Linked DNA regions of Streptosporangium becharense. The protein of the gene in region 1 interacts with the protein of each later gene in a pairwise test. Links are inferred from orthologs where the notes say so. Each region holds a gene or a part of one and is shown in the gene's direction. Other genes may lie near its edges. The genes, in order: F4562_RS24925 and hemL.

Evidence for each region.
Region 2: the proteins of F4562_RS24925 (region 1) and hemL interact in binary tests that used the Escherichia coli proteins (3 or more experiments, as listed by UniProt). The link is inferred for Streptosporangium becharense from one-to-one orthologs.

Annotation. Positions count from the first base shown.
Region 1 is NZ_JACHMP010000001.1:5,666,331-5,681,412, reverse strand. The notes cover bases 6,495-9,447. They hold F4562_RS24925 (FadR/GntR family transcriptional regulator), read left to right. Parts: upstream 6,495-7,584; coding sequence 7,585-8,310; downstream 8,311-9,447. Other genes in these bases: F4562_RS24920 (sulfatase family protein), read right to left, coding at 8,278-9,447; F4562_RS24930 ((Fe-S)-binding protein), read right to left, coding at 6,715-7,515; F4562_RS24935 (lactate utilization protein B), read right to left, coding at 6,495-6,718. Also shown: F4562_RS24965 (GTPase), read right to left, coding at 1-158; cobA (uroporphyrinogen-III C-methyltransferase), read right to left, coding at 278-1,510; cobT (nicotinate-nucleotide--dimethylbenzimidazole phosphoribosyltransferase), read right to left, coding at 1,664-2,746; F4562_RS24950 (sirohydrochlorin chelatase), read right to left, coding at 2,821-3,648; F4562_RS24945 (DUF2795 domain-containing protein), read left to right, coding at 4,147-4,572; F4562_RS24940 (LutC/YkgG family protein), read right to left, coding at 4,647-5,309; more of F4562_RS24935, read right to left, coding at 5,306-6,494; more of F4562_RS24920, read right to left, coding at 9,448-9,795; F4562_RS24915 (LLM class F420-dependent oxidoreductase), read left to right, coding at 9,906-10,925; F4562_RS24910 (CU044_5270 family protein), read right to left, coding at 11,102-12,163; F4562_RS24905 (RNA polymerase sigma factor), read right to left, coding at 12,160-12,660; F4562_RS24900 (FtsX-like permease family protein), read right to left, coding at 12,849-14,891; F4562_RS24895 (ABC transporter ATP-binding protein), read right to left, coding at 14,888-15,082. UniProt on the Escherichia coli protein: Transcriptional activator of the glcDEFGB operon which is associated with glycolate utilization, and encodes malate synthase G and the genes needed for glycolate oxidase activity. Also negatively regulates the transcription of its own gene.
Region 2 is NZ_JACHMP010000001.1:3,435,223-3,450,251, reverse strand. The notes cover bases 204-3,103. They hold hemL (glutamate-1-semialdehyde 2,1-aminomutase), read left to right. Parts: upstream 204-955; coding sequence 956-2,251; downstream 2,252-3,103. Other genes in these bases: F4562_RS35845 (ATP-binding protein), read right to left, coding at 2,461-2,949; F4562_RS14920 (bifunctional DNA primase/polymerase), read left to right, coding at 204-745. Also shown: more of F4562_RS14920, read left to right, coding at 104-203; F4562_RS14905 (helix-turn-helix domain-containing protein), read left to right, coding at 3,298-4,155; F4562_RS14900 (DUF397 domain-containing protein), read left to right, coding at 4,148-4,354; F4562_RS14895 (Uma2 family endonuclease), read right to left, coding at 4,375-4,980; F4562_RS14890 (EamA family transporter), read right to left, coding at 5,014-5,925; F4562_RS14885 (LysR family transcriptional regulator), read left to right, coding at 6,000-6,950; F4562_RS14880 (EamA family transporter), read right to left, coding at 7,107-7,973; F4562_RS14875 (histidine phosphatase family protein), read left to right, coding at 8,101-8,739; F4562_RS14870 (TlpA family protein disulfide reductase), read left to right, coding at 8,796-9,368; F4562_RS14865 (cytochrome c biogenesis CcdA family protein), read left to right, coding at 9,502-10,236; cytochrome c biogenesis protein ResB, read left to right, coding at 10,271-12,085; cytochrome c biogenesis protein CcsA, read left to right, coding at 12,075-13,064; F4562_RS14850 (PLDc N-terminal domain-containing protein), read right to left, coding at 13,144-13,443; F4562_RS14845 (hypothetical protein), read left to right, coding at 13,556-14,563; F4562_RS14840 (hypothetical protein), read left to right, coding at 14,574-14,813; F4562_RS14835 (BldC family transcriptional regulator), read right to left, coding at 14,902-15,029. UniProt on the Escherichia coli protein: Aminomutase that catalyzes the transfer of the amine group on carbon 2 of glutamate 1-semialdehyde to the adjacent carbon 1 to form 5-aminolevulinate.

The DNA of each region.
Region 1 (15,082 bases):
TCCTCGCCCGCGGCCCCACCGGGTGCGGACGACCGGCCGGGTGCCGGAGCGCCCGGCCGCGCCGGGGCACCGGGATCGGGGCGTGAGACGGCGGCGGCCGGGGGGCGGATGCGGCCGCTGGGGGCGCCGTCGCCGGGGCGGATGGCGCCGAAGGTCACCGTCTGTTCGCCGGCGGATTCGGCGTCACCCGGCGGCGCGTCGCCGGACGGCTCCGGCGGGCCGCCGGTGGGGCGAGGGTCACGACCCCCCGGACGAGGGGGCCCGTTACCAGGCGACCTCACGGTACTCGCTCCGCTCGAACCATCTCGACCTCCTGGCCGACCTTCACGACATCGCCGACGATCACGATCGCAGGTGGCCGGATCCCAGCCGCGCTCACGCGCTCCGCCACGGTGGAGAGCGTGGCGTAAAGAGCTCGCTGGGTGGGAAGAGTACCGTCCTGTACCACCATTACGGGAGTTTCCGGCGAACGTCCCTCGTGAATCAGCGTTTCGGCGATCACCCCGATCCGTTCCACGGCCATCATGAGGACCAGCGTGCCGCCGGATCGCGCCAGGTTGGGCCAGTCGACGGTGGACTTCTCGTCACCCGGCGGGACGTGCACCGAGACGACATGGAATTCCTGGCTCACCCCGCGGTGGGTGACCGGCACGTTCGCCGCGGCGGGTACCGCGACCGGGCTGGTGATCCCGGGGACCACGATCACCGGAATGCCCTCGCGTGCGCAGGCGAGCATCTCCTCGCCGCCCCGGCCGAAGACGAACGGGTCGCCGCCCTTGAGCCGGACGACGAACTTGCCCTGCTTCGCGTGCTGGATCAGCAGCTCGTTGATCTTCTCCTGGGCCAGGTAGCGGCCATAGGGGATCTTGGCGGCGTCGATCAGCTCCACGTCCGGGGACAGCTCGTCGAGCAGGGCCTGGGGGGCGAGGCGGTCGGCCACGACCACGTCGGCCTGGGCGAGCAACTGCCGGCCCCGGACCGTGATCAACGCGGGGTCACCCGGCCCGCCACCGACGAGGGCGACGCCGACCGGCTTCGCGCGGTTGCGCCGGGCGTCGACCGTGCCGTCGCGGAGCGCGTCGACGACGGCGTCCCTGATCCCGGCCGCCCGGCGGGGGTCGCCGCCGGCGGTGACCGCGACGCTGATCTCGTCCACCTTGCCGCTGGCGGGGGTCCAGGCCGCCGAGGCGTCCCTGTCGTCGGCGCGCACGCACCAGATCCGCTTGGCCTCGGCCTCGGCCGCCACCGCGGCGTTGACGGCGCGGTCGTCGGTGCACGCCTGGACCAGCCAGGCGCCGTCCACGTCACCGACCTGGTACGGCCTGGCTTCCCAGGTCACACGACCGCTCGCGATGAGGTCGTCGAGGGCGTGCGTGACACTCGTCGAGACGATGGTGACCAGGGCACCGGCGTCGAGCAGCGCCGGAACCCGCCGCTGGGCGACGCGCCCCCCGCCCACGACGAGCACCCGCCGCCCGGAGAGACGCAGACCGAGCAGGTAGGGCGACATGGCGGAAGATCTCCCGTTCGCGAAGAATTGTGAAGCATGGCGTGTTAAGAGGTAAACCTACCGGTTGGTGGCGGTCTCTTCGCTGCCCCGTACCCGCACGGGCGACGTGCGGGCCGGCCGCGACCGGCGGGGTGGGCTCGGGCCTTCTCCAGGTCAGGCCTCCTTCTCGGTCACACCGGCGGAGTCGAAGGTCGCCACCTCCCGCATGGCCCTGACCGCGGCGCAGACCAGCGGGTGGGCGAGCAGGCCGCCGGTTCCCTCACCGAGCCGGAGCTCCAGCTCGACCAGGGGACGCAGACCGAGGTGGTCGAGCGCGACGGCGTGGCCCGGTTCGGCCGACCGGTGCCCCGCCACACAGTGGTCGACGGCGGCCGGTGCCAGCGCGGCCGCCGCGAGGGCCGCCGATCCCGCGATGACGCCGTCCAGGATCACCGGCACCCCGCACGCCGCCCCGCCCAGGATGAACCCGGCGATCGCCGCGTGCTCCAGGCCGCCGACCGCGGCCAGCGTCTCCAGCGCGCCCGCTCCCGAGGGGACGCCCTGCGGACCGGCCAGCCCGTTCACCCGCAGCGCCTCGCGGACCACGGCGACCTTGCGCGCCAGGGTCTCGTCGTCGGCACCGGTGCCCCTGCCCGTCACGACCGCGGCGTCGTGCCCGGTGAACGCGCAGATCAGCGCCGCCGAGGCGGTGGTGTTGGCGATGCCCATGTCGCCGGTGACGAGGCAGCGGGCTCCGGCGTCGACGAGGTCGCGCGCCACGGCGATGCCGGCCTCCAGCGCGGCGGTCGCCTGCACGGCGGTCATCGCGGGCCCGCGGGACATGTCGGCGGTGCCGTAGGCGACCTTGCTGATCCTCAGGCCGGGTGCGGGGTCGAGGTCGGCGGCGACGCCGACGTCCACGACCGTCACCGAGGCGCCGACCTGGGCGGCGAAGGCGTTGGCGACGGCGCCGCCGGCGAGGAAGTTGCCGACCATCTGCAACGTGACCTCCTGCGGCCACGGGCTCACTCCCTGAGCGTGCACGCCGTGGTCGGCGGCGAAGATCGCCAGAGCCGGAGGCGTCGGGAGCGGCGGAGGACTGACCGCGGAGGCCCCGGCCAGCCGTACCGCGACGTCCTCCAGCGCGCCGAGGGCACCCCGCGGCTTGGTGAGGCGGTCCTGGTGCGCGCGGGCCTCGGCGACGGCCGCCGGGTCGGCGGGACGGATCGCCGCGATGGTCTGCTCAAGGATGGTCATGTGATCCAGTGTCCCCCGGAAACGATGTTCCGGGGAGTTCCAGTGAAAGGTCACGCCGAGGTCACCGAGCGGAGTCACCAGGTGATGCCGCTGAGCGCCTCCTCGTAGCGGTCGATGACCACGTCGGCCAGGCCCTCGCAGTCGCCGATGACGTCGGCGCAGCGGACGTCCAGCTCCGGGTGGCCCGCGGCGTAGGCCATGGCCTGGGCCCAGACGCGGTCGAGCACGCCGCCGGCGAACAGCAGGTAGGGCACCACGATCACGCGCCTGGCGCCGAGCCGGCGGCAGCGCTCGATGCCTCCGGGGACGCCGGGTGGGGTGAGGGAGACGAAGGCCGTCTCCACGGTCAGGTACTCGTGGGCGTGGGTCTCCCAGAACAGACGGGAGACCCGGTGCACGTCGGCGTTCGTCTCGGGGTTGGTGGAGCCGTCGCCGACCAGGACCACGGCTGTCTCACCGATCTCGATGCGCTCCGGTTCGTCGTCGAGCGGCCCCGCTGCGGCGGGCACCAGGCGGAGGCTGGCGACCTCGGCGGCGGCGTCGGCCAGGCGCTCGGCGAGCAGCGCGAGAACGCGCGGGTCGGAGCCGAGAGGACGGCCGTAGTCGCAGGTGAGCATGGGGTGCTTGTCCTGCTCGCGCGCCATCGCGGAGGGGATGTCGGCACCGAGCCAGACGTCTCCGGTGAGGCTCATCGGCTGGACCACCATCCGGTGGTGGCCACGCGCGACCAGCGAGGCGACGGAGTCGCTGAGGCGCGGTCTGGCCTTGGCGATGTAGCCACCGGAGACGTCGGCCGCCGTCTGGTCCAGACGGCATCGGAGCCGATGGACGAACCTACCGAATTCAGCGGACCCGCTGTCATCGTTCGAGCCCTGCCCGATGAGCAGCAGCGGCGGTTTCATGGAAACAGGACTCCAATGACCTTGACCTGGGGATACGCAGTGGCGACTCGCGAGGATATCCGATGATGCCACGGCGTGGACAGGTAACGGACGGGTAAAGTCATGCGATTTTCGAACGGGTGCCACGGGCGGGCGGCGAACGAGGAGATGCCGGGCGGGCGGTGAACGGGCGGGCGCCGGACGGGCAGCGGTGATCGCCGGCGCGGCGCCGACCGCCGGAGGTGTGGCGCTCACCACCACGCCCGCGATCAGCCGGGAGGTCTGGGTCGCATGCCCTGGGACGCTAGCCGTGTTCGTGGGAGAGGTCCAGTGCGGCGCGCGCCGGCGGGCGGCCGGGCTCACCGCGACGCGGACCACCCGACAGGGTGACCGGCTCACCGGCGACGCGAGACACCCCGGCGGGTGACCGGCTCACCGGCGACGCGGGGCCGCCCCGCCGTGGTCCGGATGTTTGCCCCGGGCGGGGCGGGTAAGGCCCCTGGTCCGATGGAGAAAGGGATGACGACCATGGAACGGGGAAGCACCAAGCACGGCCGACGCCTGGACGAGGAACAGAAGCACGAGACCCAGGGCATCGTGCAGGGCGGGGACGACGGCCGCGCGGAGGAGTGGAAGGAGCCCGAGCCCCTCGGCGCGCCGGGTGAGGAGGACCTGGCCTCGACGCCGCGCCCGCCGGCGCACGAGCCGGGTTCCCCGGAGGGGATGAGTCCGGAGGATGTGGACCGCCGCAGCAACCTGGCCAGGTGGATCAGCGGCGTCCACGCGTTCCCCGCCGACCGCGCGACTCTCATCGCCCGCGCGGAGGAGCAGTCGGCGCCCGATCCGGTGCTCTCCGCCGTCCGGTCGCTGCCGGACCGGACGTTCGAGAACATGGAGGACGTGGCGGACGCGCTCGGTTTCGGCGGGGAACAGCAGCGCGACTAGCCCCGGCGCCGCCCGGTCGACGATCGGCCGGATCCGCTCCCGGAGCCGATCTCCCGGGAGCGGATCCGGCCGGTTCAGCGGACGACGACCACCTCGAGGGTGCGCGGGCCGTGCACGCCCTCGACCCGGTTCAGCTCGATGTCACTGGTCGCCGAGGGCCCGCTGATCCAGGTCAGGGGTCTGGCCGGGTCGAGCCGGGCGACGGCCTCGGGGACGCCCGCGACGATCTGGTCCGCGCGTACGACGCACAGGTGGTAGTCGGGCACCAGGGTCAGCGCGCGGCGTCCCTGGCCCGGCCCCGCGTCCAGGACGATCGTCCCGGTCTCGGCGATGCCCACCGCGCATCCGGTGATCACTCCGTCGACCGCGTCCAGTTCCGCCGCGGTGAGCCGCGGGTCGTCGGCGACCGGATCGTCCGGGGCCCACTCGGCGGGCAGGCCGTCCGGGACGACCAGCCGGACGGCGCCCTGCCGGGCCATGGCCGCCCTGATCGTCGCGGCCGCCTCGGAGCCGTCCACCACGTGCACGACGGCCCGGTAGTCGGCCACCCGCTCGGCGAACAGCCCGATCACATCCGTCGCCTCCGGGGAGGTGCGGTAGGAGCGGGTGATCGGCGCGTCGGGGGCTCCGGCGACGGCCGAGCGGATCCGGGCCAGGATCCGCTCCCTGCTGTTCGCGCTCGTCCCCGTGCCGATCTCGGCCGCGGGCCGGGGGTCGGCGGGTGCTCCGGCGGTCATCGGGCTCCTCCGTCCGTGCGGTTCCACCAGTCGCGGAAGGACTCGGCGGGGATGTCGGGGATCTCGCGGGTGTCGGTCCAGGCCGACAGCGGGCCGGGCAGGCGGCCGGGGACGAACCTGCGCAGGCGCCCGCCGAGGCGCTGGACGCGGGCCAGCCGGGAGGGCCGGTCGAAGATCCACCCGGCCGCGCGCATGCCCAGCCGCTCGGCGCGCGCGTGGCGGACCTTGCCGCGCAGGTGCACCAGGACCTCAGGGATGTCGATGGCGACCGGGCACGCCTCGAAGCAGGCGCCGCAGAGGCTTGAGGCGTAGGGCAGCGACGCGTCGATGGCGGAGGCCGTGCCGCGCAGCTGCGGGGTGAGGATAGCGCCGATCGGGCCGGGGTAGACGGAGCCGTACGCGTGCCCGCCGGCGCGCTCGTAGACGGGGCAGACGTTCAGGCAGGCCGAGCAGCGGATGCAGCGCAGCGCCTGGCGGCCGACCTCGTCGGCCAGCACGTCCGTGCGGCCGTTGTCGAGCAGCACCAGGTGGAACTCCTGGCCCTCGGTGGCGCCGGTCCAGGTCGAGGTGTAGGGGTTCATCCGCTCGCCGGTGGAGCTGCGGGGCAGCAACTGGAGGAAGACCTCCAGGTCCCGCCAGGTCGGCAGCAGCTTCTCGACGCCGACCACGCTGATCAGCGTCTCGGGCAGGGTCAGGCACATGCGGCCGTTGCCCTCGGATTCCAGGACCACGAGCGTGCCGGTCTCGGCGATCATGAAGTTGGCCCCGGAGACCGCGACCTTGGTGGACAGGAAGCGCTCGCGCAGGTGGAGCCGGGCCGCCTCGGCGAGAGCACGGGGCTCGTCGGTCAGCTCCTCGGGCGCCGCGCGGCCCCACTCGGCCATCTTCTCCTGGAAGATCTCGCGGATCTCCGCGCGGTTGCGGTGGATCGCGGGGACCAGGATGTGGGAGGGCCAGTCGTCGCCGAGCTGGACGATCAGCTCGGCGAGGTCGGTCTCGTAGGCGGTGATGCCCTCCTCCTGGAGCGCCTCGTTGAGGCCGATCTCCTGGGTGGCCATCGACTTGACCTTGACCACACTGGTCTCGCCGGTCGCCTTGACGAGGTCGGCGACGATCCGGTTGGCCTCCTTGGCGTCGGACGCCCAGTGGACGTGGCCGCCCGCCGCGGTGACCGCCTCCTCCAGTTGGAGCAGGTAGCGGTCGAGGTGGCGCAGGGTGTGGTCCTTGATCTCCTTGCCCGCCCGGCGCAGTTCGGCCCAGTCGGGCAGTTCCCCGACCACGGCGGCCCGCTTGCCGCGGATGGTGTGGGTGGCTTTACGGAGGTTGAACCTGAGCTGGGAGTCCTGCACGGCCGCCGCGGCGTTGTGCGGGAAGGCGGGCATGCCGAGGAAGGTTCCGGCGCCGCTCATCGGGCCGCCTCCGTCGAGGCGAGGATCTCGGCCAGGTGCATGATGCGGACCCCGGTGCGTTGGCGCCTGAGGGTGCCGCCGATGTGCATGAGGCAGGAGTTGTCGGCGGCGCACAGCACCTCGGCGCCGGTGCTCGCGACGTTGTGCACCTTGTCGGCGCACATGGCGGCGGAGACCGCCGGGTTCTTCACCGCGAAGGTGCCGCCGAAGCCGCAGCACTCCTCGGCACCGGGCAGCGGGACCAGTTCCAGCCCCCGTACCTCCCGCAGCAGGCGGGTGGGGCGGTCGCCCAGGTGGAGGCCGCGCAGGGAGTGGCAGGTCGGGTGGTAGGTCACCCGGTGCGGGAAGTAGGCGCCGACGTCGGTGACGCCGAGCACGTCGACGAGGAACTCGGACAGGTCGTGGACCTTCGGCACCGTCTCGGCGACCCGCCGGGCGAAGGAGTCGTCCCGCTCGGCCGTCGCGGGGGCGGAGCCGCCGGTCAGGAGCCCCGCGGGCGCGGCGGTGCGGGCCGGGGTGGTGCGGGCCAGCCGCGGGTACTGCTCGCGGACCATCGCGGCACACGACCCGGACGGGGCGACGACCGCGTCGTATCCGGCGAACACGTCCACGAAGTGCCCGGCCAGCCGCCTGCCCTCCTCGGGGTATCCGGTGTTGACGTGCATCTGGCCGCAGCAGGTCTGCGCCTGCGGGAACTCGACGTCGCAGCCGAGGCGGCGCAGCAGCGTGACGACCGCCTGCCCCGTGCCGGGGAACAGCGTGTCGTTCACGCATGTGATGAACAGGGCGACGCGCACGGCGCTCCTTCCGCTATATGGTCCGACCACAGTATGGTCTGACCATAATCCCCCACAAGAGGAGGGTCCTTGAGCGACTGGCAGCCGGTCCGGCGCACCCGGGCGTTCGAAGACGTGATCGCCCAGATCGAGCAGCGCATCGCGGGTGACGGGCTCAGGGTCGGCGACCGCCTGCCCGGCGAGCGTCAGCTCGCCGAGCAGCTCCAGGTCAGCCGGTCGTCGGTCCGCGAGGCCATGCGCGTGCTGGAGACCCTGGGCGTGGTCTCGTCACAGGTCGGGCGGGGGCCCGACGCGGGTGCGGTGCTCACCTCCAGGCCCGCGGGGGCGTTGACCGATCTGCTCAGGCTCCACCTGGGGCTGGCGAGCCTGTCACTGGAGGAGGTCGTCGACGCCCGGCTGATGATCGAGAAGTGGTCGGCCTCGCACGCCGCCCTGCATGGCGCCGACCTGTCGGCCCTGGCCTCCGCCCTGGAACGGATGGGGGAGGCGGCGACGGCCGAGGAGTTCGTCGAGCACGACACCGCCTTCCACGTGGCCGTCGCCGAGGCGTCGGGCAACCGGCTGACCTCCGCCATGATGCGCTCGCTGCGCGACTCGCTGCGCCGCTACGCGGTCGAGGCCGTCGAGCGCCTGGGTGACACGGACGGGCTCATGGCCGACCACCGCCGGATCTACCGGGCGATCGCCACCGGGGACGCGGCCGAGGCCGCGTCCGCCGTCGAGGACCACCTCCACCGCGCCTATCCCGACATCCGGCGTCCGCTACGGAGTGGGGACCACCGGAGCGGTGGGTGACACGGGAGCGACGGGCGGGACGGGTATCGCGGGCAGGGCGGGCGGGGTGACGGAGTCGGCTGACCGGCAGCCGGCTCCCGCGCAGGAGACGAGCGCGTCGAGTTGCCGCTCGAACTCGGCGATCACCGGGAACGGGACCCTGGCCGCGAGGTTGCGCAGCTGGTAGGGGTCGGCGGCGAGGTCGTACAACTGGTACTCGCCGGTGGCGTACCGGACGAAGGTGTGCCGCTCGGTGCGCATGCCCTGGTACGGGGGGACCGGCGTCTGCCGGGCCGAGCTCGGGTCGGTGGGGCGGTTGAACTCCAGCAGCACGTTCCGGCGCCACGACGGGGGCGTGGTCCCCCGCAGGATCGGGAGCAGGGAGCGGCCCTCGGCGAAGTCGGGCGGCCGGGTCCCGGCGATCTCGGCGAAGGTCGGGGCCAGGTCGACCGTGGCGGCGAGGTCACCGGCCACATGGCCGGGCCGCACACCGGGCCCGCGGACCAGCAGGGGCACCCTGATCGACTCGTCGAAGGGGGTCGTCTTGCCCTGCGCGAGGCGGTGCTGCCCCAGGTGGAACCCGTTATCGGAGCCGAAGAAGATGTAGGTGTCGTCCAGTTTCCCGGAGGTCCGGAGCGTCTCGACCAGGGCGCCGACCATGTCGTCCACGCCGAGCATGGCGCGCAGCCGCCTGCGGTGGCGCTCGTCGAGCTTCTCGATCGCCCGGGGGCCGAGCAGCGGGAGGGACCTCAGCCAGAGGGGCTCGTCGGCGACGTCCTGCCGGTTGAAGGACGGCGGCCGGGGTGCCACGGCGTCGGCGAAGGCCGCGCTGTGCCGGAGGGCGTGGTTGGCCGGGTTGTGCGGGGCGACCGGTGCGAGGTAGAGGAAGAACGGGTCGCCGCCCGGCTGTGAGACGAACGCGCGGGCCTTCTGACTCAGGACGTCGGTCAGGTAGTCGTGCGGCAGGGAGCCGTAGGCCCGCAGCACGCCGTTCTCGTTGAGCGTGTAGTCGTACTCGCCGTAGAGGTTGCGTACGGGGACGTCCCATTCGTTCCAGCCCGGCGGCACGTAGGTGGGCTCGGCGGCGCCGCCCGGGTAGTGGTTGAGGTATTTGCCCATCAGCCCGGTGCGGTACCCGGCCGACTGCATCCACGTGCCGATGGTGGAACGTTCCAGGGCGGAGAGATGGAATCTGGTGAACCCGCCCTCGGGGGCGGTGTTGGTGAGCACGCCGTGGCTGTGCACGTACTGGGACCTCAGGATCGACGCCCGCGACGGGCAGCACCAGGAGTTGGTGGTGAAGAACTGATTGAAACCGGTTCCACCACGCACCAGGAGATTATGGATATTTGGGAAATTTCGGAGATCACCCGCTTCCAGGTCGTCCGCCAGGATGAACACGATGTTGGGTCGCTCGGCCGCGTACGCAACGGTCATCACCGTTCCCGGCACGACGAGGGCGAGGAGTGACACCAGCGAGAGGAGTTTGCGAAGGGCGTTGGGCACACCTGCACGCTTCCCAGCGTGTCGAATTCCGACACCTCACACTCGACCGATCCATATAGAACATGTTCTAATTGCGGAGGCGTGAACGGCGTACGTCCCAAGGAGGCCGTGTGGGCACCGATCTGAGGCTCGGACTGAACCTCGGCTACTGGCAGCGCGACGCCGACGACGCCACCGAGCTCGTCCAGGCCGCCGAACGGCTGGGGTACGAGTCCGTCTGGACCGCGGAGGCGTACGGCAGCGACGCCTTCACCCCGCTGGCCTGGTACGGCGCGCGAACGTCCCGGATCAAGCTCGGCACGTCCGTGGCGCAGATCTCCGCCCGGAGCCCGGCGGCGACCGCGATGACCGCGATGACCCTGGACCACCTCACCGGCGGGCGGCTGCTGCTCGGCATCGGCGCGTCCGGGCCCCAGGTGGTCGAGGGCTGGTACGGCGCGCCGTTCCCGAAACCCCTGGCGCGCACCCGCGAGTACGTGGACCTCATGCGCAGGATCTGGCGCCGCGAGGAGCCGGTGACCTCCGACGGCGAGCACTACCCGCTCCCCTACCCGGGCGGCGCGAACCTCGGCAAGCCGCTGAAGCTGATCACCCGCCCGCTCCGCGCCGAGATCCCCCTCTACCTCGGCGCGGAGGGCCCGAAGAACGTCGCGCTCGCCACGGAGATCGCCGACGGCTGGCTGCCGCTGTTCGCGTTCCCGGAGAGGATCGAACGGATGTACGGGCCGTCGCTCGCCGCGGCCGGGCCGGACTTCGACATCGCGGCCATGGTCCTGACGCTGGTCACCGACGACGTCCGGGCCGCGCTGGACGGGGTCAAGGCGATGCTGACCCTCTACATCGGCGGCATGGGCGCCGAGAGCCGCAACTTCCACGCCGACATCATCGGCAGGATGGGCTACGCCGAGACCGCGCGGGAGGTCCAGGCGCTCTACCTGGCCGGACGCAGGGACGCGGCCTTCGCCGCGATCCCGGACGAGCTGGCCGACGGCATCTCCCTGGTCGGCCCCGCGGGCCGCATCCGCGAACGCCTGGAGCCCTGGCGCCGGAGCCCGGTGACGAGCCTGCTGGTCATGGGCCCCCGCGACGAGCGCTCACTGCGCACGATCCGCGACCTGGTCCTGGGCTGACCGGCTCCGGACCGAGCGGCTCCAGACCGACCGGCGGGGCCTGGGGGCGTCTCCCTCTCCCCGGCGGGGCCCGCTTCCGGCCCGGCGGCTCCACGAGGACGGACGTCCGCGGCCGGTCCCGGCGGGTCCGGCCGCGGACGTCGGCCTGTCCTGCTTACCCGTCCTGTCTACCCGACCTACTTACGGGCACCGAGCTCCTGGACCCAGCCGGAGGACTCGTAGGCGACCTTCATCCCCTTGGGCAGCGGGAGCCCCACGGCGCGCTCGGCGGTCCGGCCCTCCTGGTCCGGGCCGTCGTACTCGAAGGCGAGCAGGCGGGCACCCGACTCGTCGACGATCAGGCGGTGGTGGCCGTCGGCGGTGGTGACCGCGACGCCCGGGCGGCCGAGCGGGTCCGTGACGCCCTGCTCCAGCTTCAGCCCCGGCTGGGCGGCCAGGACGCGCAGCATCGCCGACCGGGTCGCCGGGGACGCCGGGGACGAGAGGATGTGCCGCGCGGCCGTGAAGACGAACTCGCCGAACGGGCCGTCCTCGTGGGCCGCGCGCAGCCACCGCTCCAGCTCCGCGGCGTCACCGGGAAGCTTCCGCTCGTCGTTCAGGGTCAGCGTCTGCTTGCCGAGCTTCGTCTGCAGGGAGATCTTCGAGAAGTCCTCCGTCTTGGGAGCCTCCCACAGGCGGGGGGAGCCCTTCTCACGCCAGGCGGCCTCATCGGCCTCGTCGGCGAAGGTGACCTTCACGTCGAGGTTGGAGGAGCTCCGCCCGTCGCGGCCGTTGTACCAGATCTCTCCGGTGTGGGCGACGACGGCGCCGGAGCCGACGGGCTCGAAGGTGCGGGTGCGCTCGAACCAGTAGCGTCCGGTGTCCGCGGGCTCCCGCGCCGCCGTCTCCGCGCCCGCCAGCAGGAACGTGCCGGCGGTCAGTTCCACGGGAGCGGCCGTCGACCGGCTGGGCGCCGCCACGGCCGGGACCGGGTCGGCCCCCGGTCCGGGCTGCGCCGTCGTGCCCGTCATCGTGGCCGGGACCACCACCGCGGCGGCCGCCGCCGCGAGCGCGCCGGCCACCAGCAGCCGCGGCACGAGGGACAGGCGGGGCACCGCGAGACGGAAGCGCGCGGCGGGCCGGGACGGCGCGGTCTCGGCGAAGGCGCGGGTCAGGTCGGCGTCGCGGCGGCTGCGGTAGGTCTCCTCCATGAGGTTGTCGGGGCGTAGCGCGCGGACGCGGTCGTCGATGTCGTTCATGTCTGCTCCTGCAGGGTCGGGGTGGGGTCGAGTGCCTGGGCGAGGCGCCGGCGGGCGCGGTGCAGGCGGACGGTGAAGGCGCGGGCGGAACAGCCCGCGAGTTTGGCGGCCTCGGCCGGGGCGAGCCCGTACCAGCTGGCGAGGATCACGGCTTCGGCGTCCCGCTCGGAGAGTCCCGCGAGTGCCGCGAGCGCCGTCTCGCGCTCGGCGACCTGCTCGGCCACGTCTCCGGCCGGGGTCAGCTCGGCCAGGCGCTCGACGAGCGTCCGCCGCCGCAGCCCCCAGCGCCGCTGCGCGCGCAACAGGTTGCGGGCGATACCGAGCAGCCACGGCAGGGGTTCCTCCGGCAGCCGCTCCAGTTGCCGCCAGGCGATCAGGAACGTCTCACTTGTGATGTCCTCGGCCGCCTGCCGTTCGGCACGCAGCAGCGCGTAGCCGAACACGCTGCGGTAGTGCCGGTCGTACAGCGCGGTGAATCGCGCTTTGGGGTCGTCCACGGCCAGTAATGCCTTTCGCCGGGCCCCGATCACCGGCGGGAGGAAAAAATTTTACGCGGAAAACCCCGGCCGGGGGTGTGCGCCCACCGACCGGGGTTGCCGTGACACTCACGGTAACGACCCGCCACTACGTCTACAACTATCCCTACCTGTTGAGTAGGTATTCGTGTCGCGGCCCGAGACCGGGGTCAGTCCGGCCGGGGGGCCGGGTCGGCGGTGACGGACCGCAGCAGCGGAGCGGTCGCCGCGCCCGCGCCGACCACCCCGGCGAACCCCAGGACGACGCAGACCAGCAGGGTGACCGCACCCGTCACGTTCATCCCGATGGACACGAACGGCAGAGCGCAGAACATGCCGACCGCCACGGCCCCGCCGCCCATGACCGTCAGCGGGACGAGCGTCTCCGCCCGGCGTGCCCGGTTCAGCACCTCAAGGGGGGTGCCGGCCAGCCGGAGCAGCGCGTACGTCTGCCTGCGGTCGAGGATCGACGAGGCCGCGGTGATCCCCGCGCTGACGATCGCGACGAGGAAGGAGACGGTGAGCACGACGACGGTTCCGACGCCGATGTCGTCGATGATCTGGTAGTTGAACCGGTCCTCGTCCGCGGGCGACGACGCGACGCGGCCGGGCACCAGCCCGTCCAGCGCGGTGCGCGCCCGGTCGACCAGGGCGGCGTCCACCCCGGCCGTACCCGCCGGAGCCGGAGTGCCGGCCGCCGGAGCCGAGGTGCCGGCCGTGGACCCGCCCGCGGGGCCGGATCGCCCCACCGAGATGATGATCGGCTTGCGTCCGCCGGTCCGGCCGCCCTCCCCGACCGTGACCTCGGCGGGGACCTTCGCCGCCGACAGCCGCTCCCGCGCCTCGGCGGCCAGGTCCGCCGACCGCGCGGCGGGCGCCGACACGAGCAGCTCGCCGCGGGAATCGTGCACCACGAGGTCGGCGGGGCTGACCAGGCCGATGAACCCCGCCACGAACCCGGTCAGGGCCACGCCGCTCACGGTCCGCCAGGCGGCCCGGGGGTCGTCGACCAGGCGGCGCCCGGCCAGCAGCCGGGCCGGAGTACGGGCGACGCGGGCGGTGATCCGGCCGATCACGCCGACGACCCAGGGGCCCACCAGGTTGACGCACAGGAAGGCGAGGCCGATGACCACGGCGATCACCCCCACCTCGGTGCGGCCGTTGAGCGCCGGGACCACCGCGAGGACGGCGAGCAGCGCACCCACCCGGACGAACCGCATGGCCGGCGGGGTCTCCCGCTTGGCGACGCCGAGCGGGCTGACCACCACCCGGCGTAGCCCGACCACGGCCGACGCCCCGACGAGCAGCGGCACGGCCAGCAGCACCGCGAGCACGGGCAGGACACCGGGCCACAGGTCGGCCAGGAACCAGGAGCCCCCGGCGATCTCGATCCGGGCGAGCAGCGGGGTGAGCAGCCCGTACAGGGTCAGCCCCAGCAGCGCGCCGCCGAACGCGGTGATCACGGCCTCGACGACGGTCATCGCGACCACCTGGCCGGGTGACGCGCCGACCAGCCGGAGCGCGGCCAGGCGCTGGTCCCGGCGGGCGACGGTGAGCCGGGCCGCCGCGCCCCCGAACACCAGCAGCGGCACGACCATCAGCACGCTCGCGATCAGGCCGAGCGCCTTGTACGCCTCCGCGTTCTGCGTCGGCTCCCCCCGGAAGTCCGCGATCCGGGTGGGGGCGACGCCGGTGCGCGGGTCGACCGGCGCGTCGGCCCGCATCACCGGCGCGTCGGCGGTCTGCCCGCGGACCACGAGCAGTTCACCCGGGTGGACGAGCCCCTCGTCGCCGACCGTCCCGCCACGCCTGCCCCGGAGACGGTCGGCGAGCTGGTCGGCGGGCAGCTCCCCGGCGAGCCCGGCGAGCGCCGGTGAGAGCCAGATCTCCCCCGGGGCCGGGAAACGGGCCAGGCCGGGCGGCGGTGGCGGCGCCTGCGGCCCGAGTGCCGCGAGATCCACGACGATGATCCGCCGGTCGCGCACGTAGTCCGTGTGGACGGCCTCGATCGCGACGGCCCCGGCGGTGGCGGCGACCGGGTTGCGCCACGCCTCCCGCTCGGCCCGCCCCGCGAAACCGAGATTGGCCACGACGGCGAAGAGCAGCAGCGCCGTGGAGACCGCCACCGCGGCCATGGTCAGGCCCGCTCCCAGCAGGCCGCGGCGGCCCCCGCCGCGCAGCAGCCGCCAGCTCAGGCCGATCGACCCGCTCATCCCGCCGCTCCGGAGACCGCGCCGGGCACCACTCCGGTGCCGGGCAGGAGACGTCCGTCGCGGACCTCGACCGTGCGGTCGCACCAGCGGGCCACCTGGGGGTCGTGGGTGACGACGACCAGCGAGGCCTCGTTGCGCCGGGTGGCGTCGGCCAGCAGGCGCATGGTGTCGTGGCCGGTGGCCTGGTCGAG
Region 2 (15,029 bases), 2.2 Mb from region 1 along the record:
CAGGTGACGAGACCCTGGGGGTTTTGACATCTCCGCTGACCATGGTGTGGGCATGTCTTCGTATCCGGTTGGCACCCGGGATGCGCGAATGACGGAGGACACGATGGTGGGGGTACCGCTGGTTCGACGCAGCAGGCGGCGTGCGCATCCGAAACAGGCGATCGGTTCGGTGCTCCAGTACGCGGCCCTGGGCTGGGCGAGCTGCCCCGGCGCCCGGCCGCTGAAAGGCGGTTCCCGTGCCTGCTCCTGCGACCGCGTCGGCTGTCCCGACGCGGGTGCGCACCCGCTCTCGCGGGCCTGGCAGATGCAGGCGACCACCGACCCCGCCCTCCTCACCCTGTGGTGGCAGCACGAGCCCGAGGCGAGCGTGATCCTGCCCACCGGCCGGGTCTTCGACGTCTTCGACGTACCCGCCGCCGCGGGGCGAGCCGCCCTCGCCGCCATGGACTCCGCGGGAGTGACACCGGGCCCGGTCGCCGACAACGGCGACCGGGTCCTGTTCTATGTGGCCACCCGCAACACGGCCGAGGACGAGGACGAGTGGTGGTCCTGCGCTCTCGACTTCGGCCCGGCCACGATCGAGGAGATGCCGGGGCTGCGCTGGCACTGCCGTGACAGCTACGTCCTCGCCCCGCCCTCGCTCCTGCCCGGCGGCGGCTCCGCCACCTGGCTCCGCCCCCCGGACGGCCGGCCGTTGCCCGACCCGCTCCGCGTCCTCGACCGTCTCGCCGACGCCTGCGAGTAGCCGCCGGGGCCGGCTGGACCTCCGGCGCGTGCGGCCGTCGACGGCCGCGGCACGACATGCGAGATCCTCTCATGCGGGTGCCCGCCCAGGCGGATGGGCACCGGTCAGGGGCCGTCATGGCGGCCTTCACCACATGAGAGAGCCGACCCCTGACATGCGGCGTCGCCGCCGGGGGCCGAGGCGCCCGTCCCCGTGACTACGCTTGGGGACGTGAGCCGTACTGAGAACTCCGAGGGTCTGTTCGCCCGCGCCCGTGAGATCGTCCCGGGAGGCGTCAACTCCCCCGTCCGCGCCTTCGGCGCCGTAGGCGGCACGCCGCGTTTCATGGCCTCCGGCCAGGGCCCGTACATCACCGACGTCGACGGCAACCGCTACGTCGACCTGGTCTGCTCCTGGGGGCCGATGATCCTGGGGCACCGGCACCCCGCCGTGATCGAGGCGCTTCAGGAGGCGCTGCGCGACGGCACCTCCTTCGGTACGGCGACGCCCGGCGAGGTCGAGCTCGCCGAGGAGATCGTCGCCCGGGTCGAGCCGGTGGAGAAGGTCCGCCTGGTCAGCTCCGGCACCGAGGCCACCATGTCCGCGGTGCGCCTGGCCCGCGGCTTCACCGGCCGCTCCAAGGTCGTCAAGTTCGCCGGCTGCTACCACGGCCACGTGGACGCCCTGCTCGCCTCGGCCGGCTCCGGTGTGGTGACCTTCGGGCTTCCCGACACCCCCGGCGTGACCGGCGCCGCCGCCGCCGACACGGTGGTCCTGCCGTACAACTCGGTCGAGGCGGTCACCGAGGCGTTCCAGACGTTCGGCTCCGACATCGCGTGCGTGATCACCGAGGCGTGCCCGGCCAACATGGGCGTCGTCCCGCCGCTGGAGGGGTTCAACGCCAAGCTCCGTGAGCTCTGCACCGCGCACGGCGCCTTGCTGATCATCGACGAGGTGCTGACCGGCTTCCGGGTGTCGGAGGCCGGGTGGTACGGCCTCGATCCGGTCGACGCCGACCTGATGACCTTCGGCAAGGTCATGGGCGGCGGCCTGCCCGCCGCCGCGTTCGGCGGTCGCGCCGACATCATGGCCCACCTCGCCCCCGAGGGGCCGGTCTACCAGGCGGGCACCCTGTCGGGGAACCCGCTGGCCTGCGCCGCCGGTCTGGCCACGCTGCGCGCCTGCGACGAGGGCGTCTACGACCGGATCGACGCCGCCGCCCTGGTCATCGGCCGCGCCGCCGCCGACGCGCTGGCCGCCGCCGGGGTGCCGCACCGCCTGCAGCGTGCCGGGAGCCTGTTCTCCATCTTCTTCACCGAGGAGCGGGTCACCGACTTCGCCGTCGCCCAGACGCAGAACACCGCCGCCTACCGGGCGTTCTTCCACTCCATGCTCGACCAGGGCGTCTACCTGCCGCCGTCGGCCTACGAGGCGTGGTTCCTGTCGGCCGCCCACGATGACGAGGCCCTGTCGCGCATCGCCGAGGCCCTGCCCGCCGCCGCCAAGGCCGCCGCCCAGGCGTCCTGACCGCCTCCCGGGCTCCTTCGGGGTGGCTCGGGCGTCTGTCGGGGTCCTCCGCGGAGGGCGAGGAGGATCCCGGCGGTTGACGCGTCGGCCGGGTCTCCGGAAGGGTTCCGTGTCCGGTGTTCCGTGTCTGTGTCCGGTGTCCCGGGTCCCGGGTCCGTGTCCGTCTTCCGCAGTCCGTTCCTGCCGCCCGTCGTGCCTGAGCTGTACCGTCATGCCGTCCGGAGGCCGGCCACCCGGAACCAGACCGCGTTGCCCGTGCCGACGCCGTGGTGGGCACCCCATCGGGCGGCGATCGCCTCGACCAGGTGCAGGCCGCGTCCGCTCTCGCTGTCGGCTCCGGTCGCGCGGAGGAAGGGGATGCTGCCGGGCGATCCGTCGTCGATGACCTCGGCGTGGACCATGCCGCCGCCCAGGCCCAGGCAGACGGTCACCGACCCGCCGGGGGTCCGCCCGGAGTCGGAGTGGACGACGGCGTTGGTGACGACCTCGCTGAGCAGCAGCGTCACGTCGTCGAGGACGGGGCCGGGGGTCCGTCCGGCGAGCAGGTGACGGGCCCAGGCGCGGACGGCCGCCACCGTGCAGGGGGTCGCGGGGAACTCGGCATGGCCGAGGGGGCGGAGCGTGGCCCAGCGCGCGGAGGCGGCCCGCTGGTGTTCGTACCGGCAGACGGCCTGCCCACCCTGCCCGTACGCGCTCACGCGAGCACCGCCGAGGAGTTCGTTCCGGGCCCCGCCGGATTCTGTCCCGGCCAGCGGGGCGGAAATTTCCTTTGTGGGTCATGAAGGCTCATAGCGTTTCTTTCCTTCCAGGACGTGGCATCATTCCGCGCGCCCGTGAGCGTCGGTGAATAGCTTCAGGCCGCGAAGACGGAGAAAAAGAAATTTTTGCGGCATTTCAGACATCACCGTCAGCTATGGGTGGGCACGGAGAGTGACGACTGTGCAATGATGTTCCCGAGCGGTGCATTCTGTCAATGCACTGTGCAGTTCTTAATTAATCTGGGTATCCCTGGAGCGAGAGAATCGCGGTTCCGCCACACTGGGCACATGTCACCGACATACAGCCCGACTGTCAGGCTGCGACGTCTGGCCCGTGAGCTACGCAAGATGCGAGAGAAAAGCGGACTGAGCCCGGAAGAGGCCGCAGCGCGGCTCGGCTGGAGCCGCAGCAAGGTGAGCCGGATCGAGACGGGGCGTACACGTGCAAGCTCCACCGACGTCGCCAGTGCTTGCGACCTGTACGGTGCCGGCTCCTCGGTCCGCGCAGGGTTGGTCCAACTCGCGAAGGAGGTACGTCAGAGAGGATGGTGGACCGCCTACGCCGACGTGTTCACCGGCTCCTACATCGGTTTGGAGGATGAAGCGGCCCTGATCTGTCAGTGGGAGGTGCAACTCGTTCCGGGGCTACTGCAGACCGAGGATTACGCCCGCACAGTGATCACTGCTGGGAGGCTCGCGTCGTGTGACGTCGAGGACGTGCACCGGCGGGTCATGGCTCGAATGGCACGGCGCACACTGCTCAACCGGCCCGATGCGCCGGAACTCCATGCGGTACTGGACGAAGGAGTGATCCGCCGTCCGATCGGCGGATCCGAATTGATGCGCGATCAATTGACGGCCCTGCTGATCGCTGCTCGGCGCCCCAACGTGACGATCCGGGTCCTGCCCTACAGAGTGGGAGCGCATGCTGGGCTGGAAGGGGCCTTCACCGTTCTGTCCTTTGCGGAAGAGGTCGATCCCGATGTCGCCTACGTAGAAGGTACGGCTGGTGACGTATACGTTGAGAGCTCGGATCAAGTAGATCGCTATAAAATGGCATTTGTACGCATCCGTGATGCGGCTTTGTCCCCGGAGGCGTCCATGAAACTGATTGCCGAGGCGAAGGAACAGCTGTCCTATGACTGATCTGGAGAACGCCGTCTGGCGCAAGAGCAGCCGGAGCGGTAGCGGCAACAACTGCGTCGAAGTGGCCGGCAATCTGCCGGGTGTGGTGGCCGTCCGTGACTCCAAGGACCCCGGCGGCCCCAGACTGATCTTCTCCCCGGACGTGTGGAGCGCCTTCGTCGGCGGTGTGAAGCGCGGCGAGTTCGACGACCTGGGCTGACCCCGCCCCGTCCCGGACGCCTACCGGGGCAGGGCGGTGAGGTCGATGTCGATCGGGAACGGGACGGGGATGGTCAGCCGGTCGTGGTGGATGCCGGTGAGGGCGTACACACCGGTGGCGGGGTCGAGTTCGTAGACGTAGACGACGGGGGATCCGCCGTTGTTCTCCACCCGCCAGAAATGCGCGATACCCGCCTCGGCGTACCGGGACGGCTTGGTCTTGCGGTCGCGGTCCTCGGACTCGGGGGAGACCACTTCGACGGCGAGACGCACCTCGGTGGGGACGTAGAAGGTCCGCTCGTCGTCCTCGACCGCCGCCGCGTCGACGACCAGCACGTCGGGGCAGGGACGCATCCGGTGTCCGAGCTTGACGTCCATCTGGGTGACCGCCGCCAGATCTTCAGGAACCTGAGCGTTCAGGACGACCCGGAGACCGAACACCACGCGCTCGTGGAAGCGCGTCTGGGGAGCCGTGAAGACGAGGGCTCCGTCGATCAGCTCGACGTGCTCGAAGAAGCCTGGTTCGCCGCCGGGTCCCTCGGCCGGAAGGTGATCAAGGTCGTCGGCGGCCCATCCCCGGGGAGGTGGTGACGGCCAATGGTCGAACGCGGCACGTATGTCGGTCACCACGACATCCTCCCCGCCACCCTGGGTGATCGCCTAGATCTTCTCCGTTTCCCGCGCCGCGTTCTCCTGGGACGCGTCCGGGGAAGGCGAGAAGGGCGCCGGAGCGCGGCGCGGGCGGGTCCCCGCGTACAGGACGCCGGAGAGGATCAGCAGGGCGGCGACGAGCTTGAGCGGGGAGGTCGGCTCGCCGGTGAACAGGGCGGCCGAGGACATCCCGAACACCGGCACGAGCAGCGAGTACGGGGCGACCAGTGAGGCGTCGTAGCGCTGGAGCAGGAAGCCCCAGACGCCGAAGCCGCCGAGCGTGGAGATCAGCGCCACGTAGAGCACCGACAGGCTGCCCGCCACCGAGAACTCCAGGTCGGGGACCCCCTCCACCGCCAGGGACAGGGCCAGCATGGGGAGGGCCGAGACCGCGCTGAGCCAGACCATGAAGCGGAAGGAGTCGGGCGGGGCGGCCTTCCTGACCGCGATGTTGCCCATGCCCCACAGCAGCGCCGCGCCGACGACCAGCAGGAACGCCCCGACGGGACCGCCGGTGCCCAGGTCGACGGCGACCAGCGCGAGTCCGGCGAACGCCACCGTCATGCCGGTGACCCGGCGGGCGGTGATCCGTTCCCCCAGCAGGAAGACCGCCATGATCACGGTGAAGACCGCCTGCACCTGGATGACGAGCGAGGTGAGCCCGGCGGGCATGCCCGCCCGCATGCCCAGCAGCAGCAGGGCGTACTGGCCGCAGCCCAGGGTGGCCGCGGCGGCCAGCACGTTCCGCCAGGGCACGCCGGGGCCGCCGACGAACAGCAGCGCGGGGAAGGCGGCCACCAGGAAGCGGAGCGCCACGTAGAACAGCGGAGGGAAGTGCTGAAGCCCGACCTCCATGACGACGAAGTTGAAGCCCCACACGGCGGCCAGGCCGATGGCGAGCAGGAGGTGCCGGGTACGCATGCGTCTATCCTTGTTTGCCATCTTATTTCAGTACAAATTAGATTTCCTGGAGATATTAGTTTAGACTTGCTTACATGTTGGATCTGAACCGGTTGAAGGCCCTGCACGCGGTCTCCGTCTACGGTTCGGTCGGCGCGGCGGCCGAAGCGCTCATGGTGACCCCGTCGGCGGTCTCCCAGCAGCTCGCCAAGCTGGAACGCGAGATCGGCGCGACGCTGCTGGAGCGCAACGGCCGCGGTGTGCGGCTGACCGACGCCGCCGGGCTCCTGGCCGACCACGCCGGACGCATCCTCGCGCTGGTCGAGACCGCCGAGGCCGACTTCGAGGCGTTGCGCGGCGAGGTCGTGGGGCGGCTGAGCATCGGCGCCTTCCCGACGGCGGCCCGGGGCCTGCTCCCCGGCGCGTTGACCCTGTTGAGAGACCGCCACCCCGACCTGCACCTGCAGCTCATGGAACGGGAACCGGAACGGCAGGTCCGCGAGGTGATCCGCGGTGAGCTCGACCTCGCGGTGGTCCAGGACTGGATGAACCGTCCCATGTCCATCCCCGAGGGGCTCTCCCGGGCACAGTTGCTCGACGACATCGCCGACGTGGTCCTGCCCGCCTCCCACCCGCTGGCCGGTCGGCCCGAGGTCGAGCTGGCCGAGCTGTCGGGGGAACGGTGGATCAGCTCCTCGCCCGGCACGGTCTGCCATGACTGGCTGGTCTACACGCTGCGCTCGGCCGAGCTGGAGCCGGAGATCGCCTGCATGGCCGACGAGTACCCGACGCAGATGGCCCTCGTCGCGGCCGGTCAGGGGTGCGCCATCATCCCCCGTCTGGGCCGCGGCCCCCTCCCGGCGGATGTGCGGGCCGTCCCGATCAGGCCGCGTCCCACCCGCAAGCTCTACGCGATCTGGCGCAGCGACGCGGCTCGCCGTCCGGCCATCCGCGCCGCGGTCGACGCGCTGAAGACGATCGCCGCCGGTCTGCCGTCCTCCACCCCGGACCTGCCGTCCCCCACCCCGGATCTGGCGGTCCGCTGAGCCGGAGCTCCGTACGGCCGCCTCGGTCCGCCCATGTGCCGTGGGCTCCGTACGGCCGCCTCGGTCCACCCGGGTGCCGGGGCTCCGTACGGAGGTCCCGGCCCGCTCATGAGCCGGTCGTCCCGGCCCGCCCGTAGGCTCGGGCGGCGGTCGCGGTCAGTTCAGGGCGATCGTCACCACACCGGCGACGATGACCCCGGCGGCCAGCAGGCGGCGGGGAAGGTCGCCCTCGGCCAGGAGCCTGCCGCCGAGCACCACCGCGATGAGCACGCTGATCTCGCGTACCGGAGCCACCGAGCTGATCGGCGAGAAGGTGAAGGCGATCAGCATCAGCAGGTAGGAGAACGGGCCGAGCACGGCCGCACCCAGCACCCGCACCCGGTGTTCCCGCCAGGTCGGCGTGATCAGGCCGCGGCGTCGGGTGGTGAGCACCGCCGGGGTCATGACGACGGAACGGCCCAGCTCGCCGAGGTAGTTGAGCATGAGCGGCGCCACCCCGAAGGCGCTGACGGCCTGCTTGTCCCACACGGTGTAGGCCGCTATGCACACCCCGACGGCGAACCCGAACCCGATCCCGGTCAGGTCCCGGCGGGTGGGCCGGCGGGTCGCGCCGAGCAGGAAGACGCCCGTCCCGACCAGCAGGATGCCCGCCACCCCGGCCGGGCCCGGCCGCTCACCCAGCAACACGACCGCCACCAGACTGGCCAGCAGCGGCCCGGTGCCCCGGGCGATCGGGTAGACCATCGACAGGTCGCCGTGGCGGTAGCCGCGTTGCAACAGCATGAAGTAGACGACGTGGACAGCGGTGCTCCCGGCGATCGCCGCGAGGCCGGCCGGGGTGGGGAAGGTGCCGCCGAGAAGCAGGTAACCGGCCGCGACCGGGGCCCACAGCACCGTGGACGCGGTGACCACCAGCCAGACGAAGACGACGTCGTCGGCATGGGCCGCCTGCTTGCTCATCAGGTTCCACGAGGCGTGGGCGACGGCCGAGGCCAGGGCGAGTGCTAGGGCTAATGAACTCATGAGGCGTACCTTTTCCCCGGGATCCTCCCGCGGCAAGATCCAAATCCTCCACGCCGGATCAGGAAGGGCTGGGGCAAAGAGGACCGCCTGCACCGTTTCCCGTACCAGTCGGTAGGCTGACGACACCATGGCTGAGACCACCGTCGTCCACCTCCTGCGTCACGGGGAGGTGCACAACCCCGCCAACGTCCTGTACGGCAGGCTGCCCGACTATCACCTGTCCGAGAACGGCAGGCTGATGGCCAAGACAGTCGCCAAGTCGGTCGCCGGACGCGACGTGACCGCGTTGTTCTCCTCACCGCTGGAGCGGGCCCAGGAGACCGCCGCCCCGCTGGCGGAGACCTTCGGCCTGGAGGTCACGCTCGACGAGCGCCTCATCGAGGCCCAGAACATCTTCGAGGGACTGCCGGTCGGCGGCGGCGACGGGGTGTTCCGCAACCCGCGCCTGTACCGCTACCTGTGGAACCCGCTCCGCCCTTCCTGGGGGGAGCCCTACAACCACCTGGTCCGGCGGATGCGGGCCGCGGTCGTCGCCGCCCGCGACGCGGCGCGCGGGCACGAGGCGATCCTGGTCAGCCACCAGTTGCCGATCTGGACCATCCGCCTGGCGGCCGAGGGCAGGCGCCTGCCGCACGACCCCCGGCGCAGGCAGTGCGGCCTCGCCAGTCTCACCAGCTTCTGCTTCGAGGGCAGCCGGTTGGTCAGCGTCGGGTACAGCGAGCCCGCGGCCGCACTCGTCAAACGCCCCACTGTGCCGGGCGCCTGATCCCGCCGGTAGAGTGACTGCTCTACCGGTTGTAGTACAGAGAGATCCTGCCACCCATGCGCGCAAAGTTCCTCGCAGCGGCCTCCGTGCTGCTCGTCGCCGTGGCCGGGTGCGCCGGAGCCCCGGGGTCGCAGCCGCAGACCGGCGACACCCGGTTCATCGCGGGCGACGGCAGGATCACCCTGTTCCAGGCCGCCGACCGCGTACCCGCCCCCGCGGTGGAGGGCGAGACCCTCGACGGCGGCACCGCGACGCTCGCCGCGCACAAGGGCAAGGTCGTGGTGCTGAACTTCTGGGCGTCCTGGTGCGCACCGTGCCGGGCGGAGGCGCCGGTGCTCAAGGAGGTCGCGGCCAAGACCAAGGCCGACGGGGTGGAGTTCCTCGGCATCGACTTCAAGGACCGCAAGGCCGACGCGCTCGCATTCGAACGCAGCCAGGCCCCCGGCTACCCCAGCATCTTCGACCAGCCGGGCAGGGTCGCGCTCTCCTTCCAGGGCACGGTTCCCCCGGCCGCCATCCCGTCGACCCTGATCATCGACCGGCAGGGGCGGATCGCCGCGCGGGCCCTCGGCGCGGTCAAGTATCCCGACCTCCTCGACGCCGTCACCAAGGTCGGTGGCGAGAAATGACGGGACGCCGCCTCTCCAAGCATCGCCTCTCCGGGCATCGGCTCTCCGGACGGTGCGTCTCCGGACGCCGCTTCTCCGGACGCCGCTTCTCCGGACGCCGCTCGCCGCGGCTCCGGGCGACGGCAGGCCGGCGGTGAGCGCCGACCTGGCGGGCACCGTCGCGAGCGGGTCGCTGGCGCTGGCGCTGCCGATCGCGGTCGCGGCGGGCCTGGTGTCGTTCCTGTCGCCCTGCGTGCTGCCTCTGGTCCCCGGCTACCTGTCGTACGTGACCGGGATGAGCGCCGACCCCCGGCGGGGACGCATGGTGCTCGGCACCGTGCTGTTCGTGCTGGGCTTCGCCGTCGTGTTCGTGGCCGGCGGCGCGCTGTTCGGGGGGCTCGGCGCGGCGCTGTTCGGCAACGCCGAGCTCATCACGCGGGTGCTGGGTGCGCTCACGATCGTGCTGGGGCTGGCCTTCATGGGCGTCGTCCCGGGGTTGCAGCGCGACTTCCGCATCCACCGGGCCCCGGCCGCGGGTCTGGCGGGGGCACCGCTGCTCGGTCTGGTGTTCGGCCTCGGCTGGACCCCTTGCATCGGGCCCACGCTCGGGGTCGTCCTCACCCTGGGCCTCAACGAGGGCAGCGCCGGACGCGGAGCGCTGCTCGCGTTCGCGTACGCGCTCGGCCTCGGGCTGCCGTTCGTGGCGGCGGGGATGGCCTACAGCAGGGCGTTGCGGACGTTCAAGGCGGTGCGCCGGCACTCGCAGCTGATCACCCGGATCGGCGGCGTCATGCTGGTCGCCGTCGGCGTGTTGCTCGTCACCGGGCTCTGGGCACAGCTCGTCGCGGGGATGCAGGGGTGGATCGGCGGATTCGAGCCGGTGATCTGATGGACACGCCGAACCAGGTGGGAGGGAGCGAGCGGTGAGCGGAGCCGATCCCGATGCGACGACCGGCCGTCCGGGGCGCGGCCGGGTGACCGATCTGGCCGGACCCACCGATCCCGCCGACCAGGCGCAGGCCGCCTCCACCGGGCCCGCCTCCACCAGGTCCGGCCCCGATTCCACCGGCACCGCCCCCGCCGCGACCGACTCCATGGCGACCGATTCCATGGCGACCGACTCCCCGACAACCGATCCCACCGGGCCCGCCTCCACCGAGCCCGCCTCCGCCGGGACCGGGCCGGTCGGGCTCGGGACGGTCGGCTGGGCACGCTGGTTCTGGCGGACGCTCACCTCGATGCGGACCGCGCTCATCCTGCTGTTCCTGTTCGCCCTGGCGTCGATCCCGGGCTCGATCTGGCCGCAGCGCGGCGTCTCCGACGCCAAGGTCGCCCAGTACTTCACCGACAGCCCGCAGCTCGCCGAGTGGCTGGACAGGTTCTGGCTGTTCGACGTCTTCAAGGCGCCCTGGTTCGCCGCGATCTACCTTCTGCTGTTCGTGTCGCTGATCGGCTGTGTGCTGCCCCGCACCACGGCCCACCTGCGTGAGCTGCGCAGGAAGCCGCCCGCGGCGCCTCGCAACCTGTCCAGGCTGCCGCAGCACGCCTCCTTCGCCGCCGATCTCACCGTCGAGGCCGTCGCCGCCCGGCTGCGCGCGAAACGGTTCCGGGTGACCACGGGCCCCGGCTGGGTCGCCGCCGAGAAGGGATACCTGCGCGAGACCGGCAACCTGCTCTTCCACGTCGCCCTGGTCGGGCTGCTCGTCGCGATCGGGATGGGCGCGCTGTACGGCTACCGCGGCAACGTGCTGGTCGTCGAAGGCGAGGGGTTCGCCAACACGGTCGCCGCCTACGACCGCTACATGCCCGGCCAGCAGGTCAGCGCCGAGTCCCTGAAACCGTTCTCCTTCACCGTCGAGGACTTCCGGGCCACCTACATCGCGCAGGGTGAGAAGACCGGCCAGCCACTCGACTTCGAGGCCGCGCTGAAGGTCGTCGACGCGCCCGGGGCGGCCGAGCGTGACTACGTGCTCAAGGTCAACGAGCCGCTGGACGTCGACGGCACGCTGACCTACCTGATCGACCACGGCTACGCGCCAACCTTCAAGATCACTGATGGTAGCGGTCAGGTCGCCTTCGACGGGCCGGTTCCCTGCCTGGTCGTCCAGCCCGCCACCTTCACCTCCGAATGTGTGATCAAGGTGCCGGACGCCCGGCCGGAGCAGCTCGGCCTGCTGGTCGGGTTCCTGCCGACGACCGTCCCGGCGGGCGACGAGTGGGTCTCGGTCTTCCCCGGCGCCGCTAACCCGACCGCCCAGGTGTACGGGGCGTTCGCCGGTGACCTGGGCCTGGACGACGGGCGTCCGCAGTCGGTCTACGAGATCGACCCCGAGCGTCTGAAGAAGATGAAGCCGCTGGTCATGAAGGCCGATCCGCTGGCGGTGGGCAAGAAGCTCGACCTGCCGGGCGGGGCGGGCTCGATCGAGTTCACCGGTGTCAGGGAGTGGATCGCCCTGCAGATCGCCTACGACCCGGGCCGGATGCCCGCGCTGGTGGCCTCGGTCGTGGCCGTCGTCGGGCTCGTGCTGAGCCTGACCGTCCACCGCCGCCGGGTCTGGGTGCGCATCCGTGACGCGGCCGACGAGCCCGGCGGCCCGGCCGCGGAGGACGGCCGCCCCGAAGGCGCCCTCCGGCAGGTTGAGGTGGGCGGCCTCACGCGTACCGAAGGCGGCGATTTCAGCGAGGAGTTCGCCGGGATCGTCTCCGCTTTGAACCCAGGAGTGAAGGATGCCCGCTGAGGTCAACCCGAGCCTCGCCACGCTGAGCGACCAGCTCATCCTGGCGACGGTCCTGCTCTACGTCTTCGCGATGGTCGGCTATGCACTCGACCTGGCCTTCGGCCGGCCCCGAGCCCGAGCCCGGACGCGGACGCGGCCCGTGCCCGCGCTCGCCGCGGTCGGCGCAGGTGCCTCCCCGGCATCCGCCTCCGGGACGGACCCGGACGCCGCGGACCGGAGCACGGAGGAGGCCGCCGGGGCGGCGCCTCCGGTGTGGGCGGTGTGGGCCGGACCGGCGGGGGTCGTGCTGAGCTGGCTCGGCTGGGCCGCCAACCTCGGGTCGGTGCTGACCCGGGGACTGGCGGTGGGCCGCTGGCCGTGGGGCAACATGTACGAGTTCGTGGTCGCGATGTGCCTGGCGGCGGTGAGCGCGTTCCTGTTCATGCAGCTCCGCTACCGGATCCGCTTCCTCGGCGCCTTCGTGATGGTCGCCTCCGCGCTGGGGCTCGGTTTCGCCGTGCGGTACCTGCATGTGCAGGCCGGGCCGGTGGTGCCCGCGCTGAACTCCTACTGGGTCGCGATCCACGTGTCGGCGGCGATCATCGCCAGCGGGCTGTTCATCGTGGCCGGCGTCTCCGGCGTTCTCTACCTGGTCCGCAAGGACACCTCGGTCCGCCTGCCGTCCCGGCAGGATCTGGAGCGGGTCGCGCACCGGGCCATCGTGATCGGCTTCCCGATCTGGACCTTCGCCGTCATCGCCGGCGCGCTCTGGGCCGACAAGGCGTGGGGCCGCTACTGGGGCTGGGACCCCAAGGAGGTCTGGGCGTTCATCACCTGGATCGCCTACGCCGCCTACCTGCACGCCCGGGCGACCGCGGGCTGGAAGGGCCGGGCCGCGATGATCGTGCAGCTCGTCGCCTTCGCGTGCCTGCTGTTCAACCTCGTCGGGGTGAACATCTTCCTGGGCGGCCTGCACTCCTACGCCGAGGTTCCCGGCTGATCCTCCGGGAGGACAGCGGCCTGGCGGAGGAGACCGGCCGGCGGGCCGGGGCCTCCGCGGGCCGGCCCGGCCGCCCGCGTCAGTCTTCGTCGCGCAGGCGCCGGTCGAGCTCCTTGAGGAACTCCGGGTCGTCGTCGGGGCCCCGGGGAGCCTCGGGCCGCGACAGCCCGTCGTCGGAGAACAGCGAACCGGGGCGGCGGGGACCGGACGGGCGGCCCAGCAGCAGCCAGAACGCTCCTCCGACGGGGACCAGCAGCACCACGATCAGCACCCAGAGGAGCTTGGGCAGGTTTCTCGTTTCCTCGTCCGGTGTGGTGATGGCATCGAACAAGCAGTAGAGCCAGAAGGCGAGCAGCGCCAGACCGACAAGCAGGGGCATGCCCGAACTGTAAGCCATCGCGGGACCAGGTGCGGTCAGCCCTCCGTTCCGGGTGACTGGTGAAGATCCACGTCGTACGGTAGAGACCGTTGCCGCTTCCCCAGGGGGTGCGATGGCACATTCGGGAGACAAGGGTCGCCATCGACGGCGGTGGTGGCAGCGAGGTGCGACCCCGCGCGCGGAGAAGACGGTCAGGGAGTCGCCGCGTGACGCCTCCGGAGAACGCGAGCCGTTCAGTGACCGTGAGGCCCTCCGTGACCGTGAGACCCTACGTGACCGCGCGGCCCTGCGTGACGGTGAGACCCCCCGCGAACGTGAGACCTTCCGCGACCGCGAGATCCGCCGCGAGCGCGAAGCCCTCCGCGAGCGTGAGGTCCCGCGCGGGTTCGAGCGCCCCGAGCAGCGCGCGGGTGCGGTCACCGCTCCCGTGACCGACCGCCCGCAGTACACCTGGCGGGACTTCGAGCTGGACGACGAGCGGCCCAGGGCCCAGCCGAACTCGCCCGACACCCCTGACCTGGGCGACGGCCTGCGGCACTGCGGCCCCCTGGAGCGGATCCTGCACCGCCAGTGGGACTCCCGGCGGGAGACGCCTCCCCCGGAGACCGTGCGGGCCGTGGAAAGCCTCGCCAGGCTTCCCGACGGGTTGAAGGCGAAACTCGCCGAGGGGCTCGACGGCATCTACGTCGGCGCGGGCGGGGTGCCCGACCTCGACGACATGGGCTACCTGCGTGGTGCGCCGCTGCCCTCGGGCCGGGCGACGTGGGACGTCTGCGCCGGTGCGTACGGCGACCGCAAGATCGTGGTGGGTGATCGTCCCTCGCCCACACCGGACGTGATGATGCACGAGGTGGGGCACGCCCTCGACGACGTCGACGCCCCGCATGACGGCTGGGTCTCCGACTCGCCGGAGTTCGCGGCGCTCTACGAGCAGTGCGTCCCCAAGCTGGCCTCCGGATTCCACCTGCAGCCGGGGGACCTGGGACGCAAGGAGTTCTTCGCCGACGCCTTCGCGGCCATCGTCTCCCGGCAGCGTCCCGCGCTGGTCGACATGCTGGGCGGTGACACGCGGATGGCGCTCAACGTGATGTTGTTCTTCAACCGGCGCTACGGAATCTAGGTGATCTGGGATGTACGTCATCCGGCTCGCTGACGGGACTCTGCGGGTGCCGCAGACCGTGTCCAGCGATGACGGGCGTCTGATCGGCAACGCCTACGTGGAGATCCGCCCCGGCGATCCCGGCTACGACCGCTGGCTGGCCGAGTCGATCACTGAGGAGGAGTGGGCGGAGCGGCGGCGGCGCTGGCTGGAGGGCAACGACGAACTGGAGAAGGAGTTCCTGGCTTTCAAGGAAGAGCAGGACACCTAGTGTCTGCGACGTCCCGTACGACTCCACGGTGACCCTGCGGCTCCGGGTAAGGCACGCAGGATCACCGATGGTGTGACGTCATAAGTCGTCAGACGCGCGGGGACTCGCCTGCCGGCCGTTCGGCCGTCAAGACGTCCTCTCCGCGCAGAAGGGCGTGCACTTCCGACTCGCGGAACCGCCGGTGCCCTCCGGGGGTACGGATGCTGCTGATGCGGC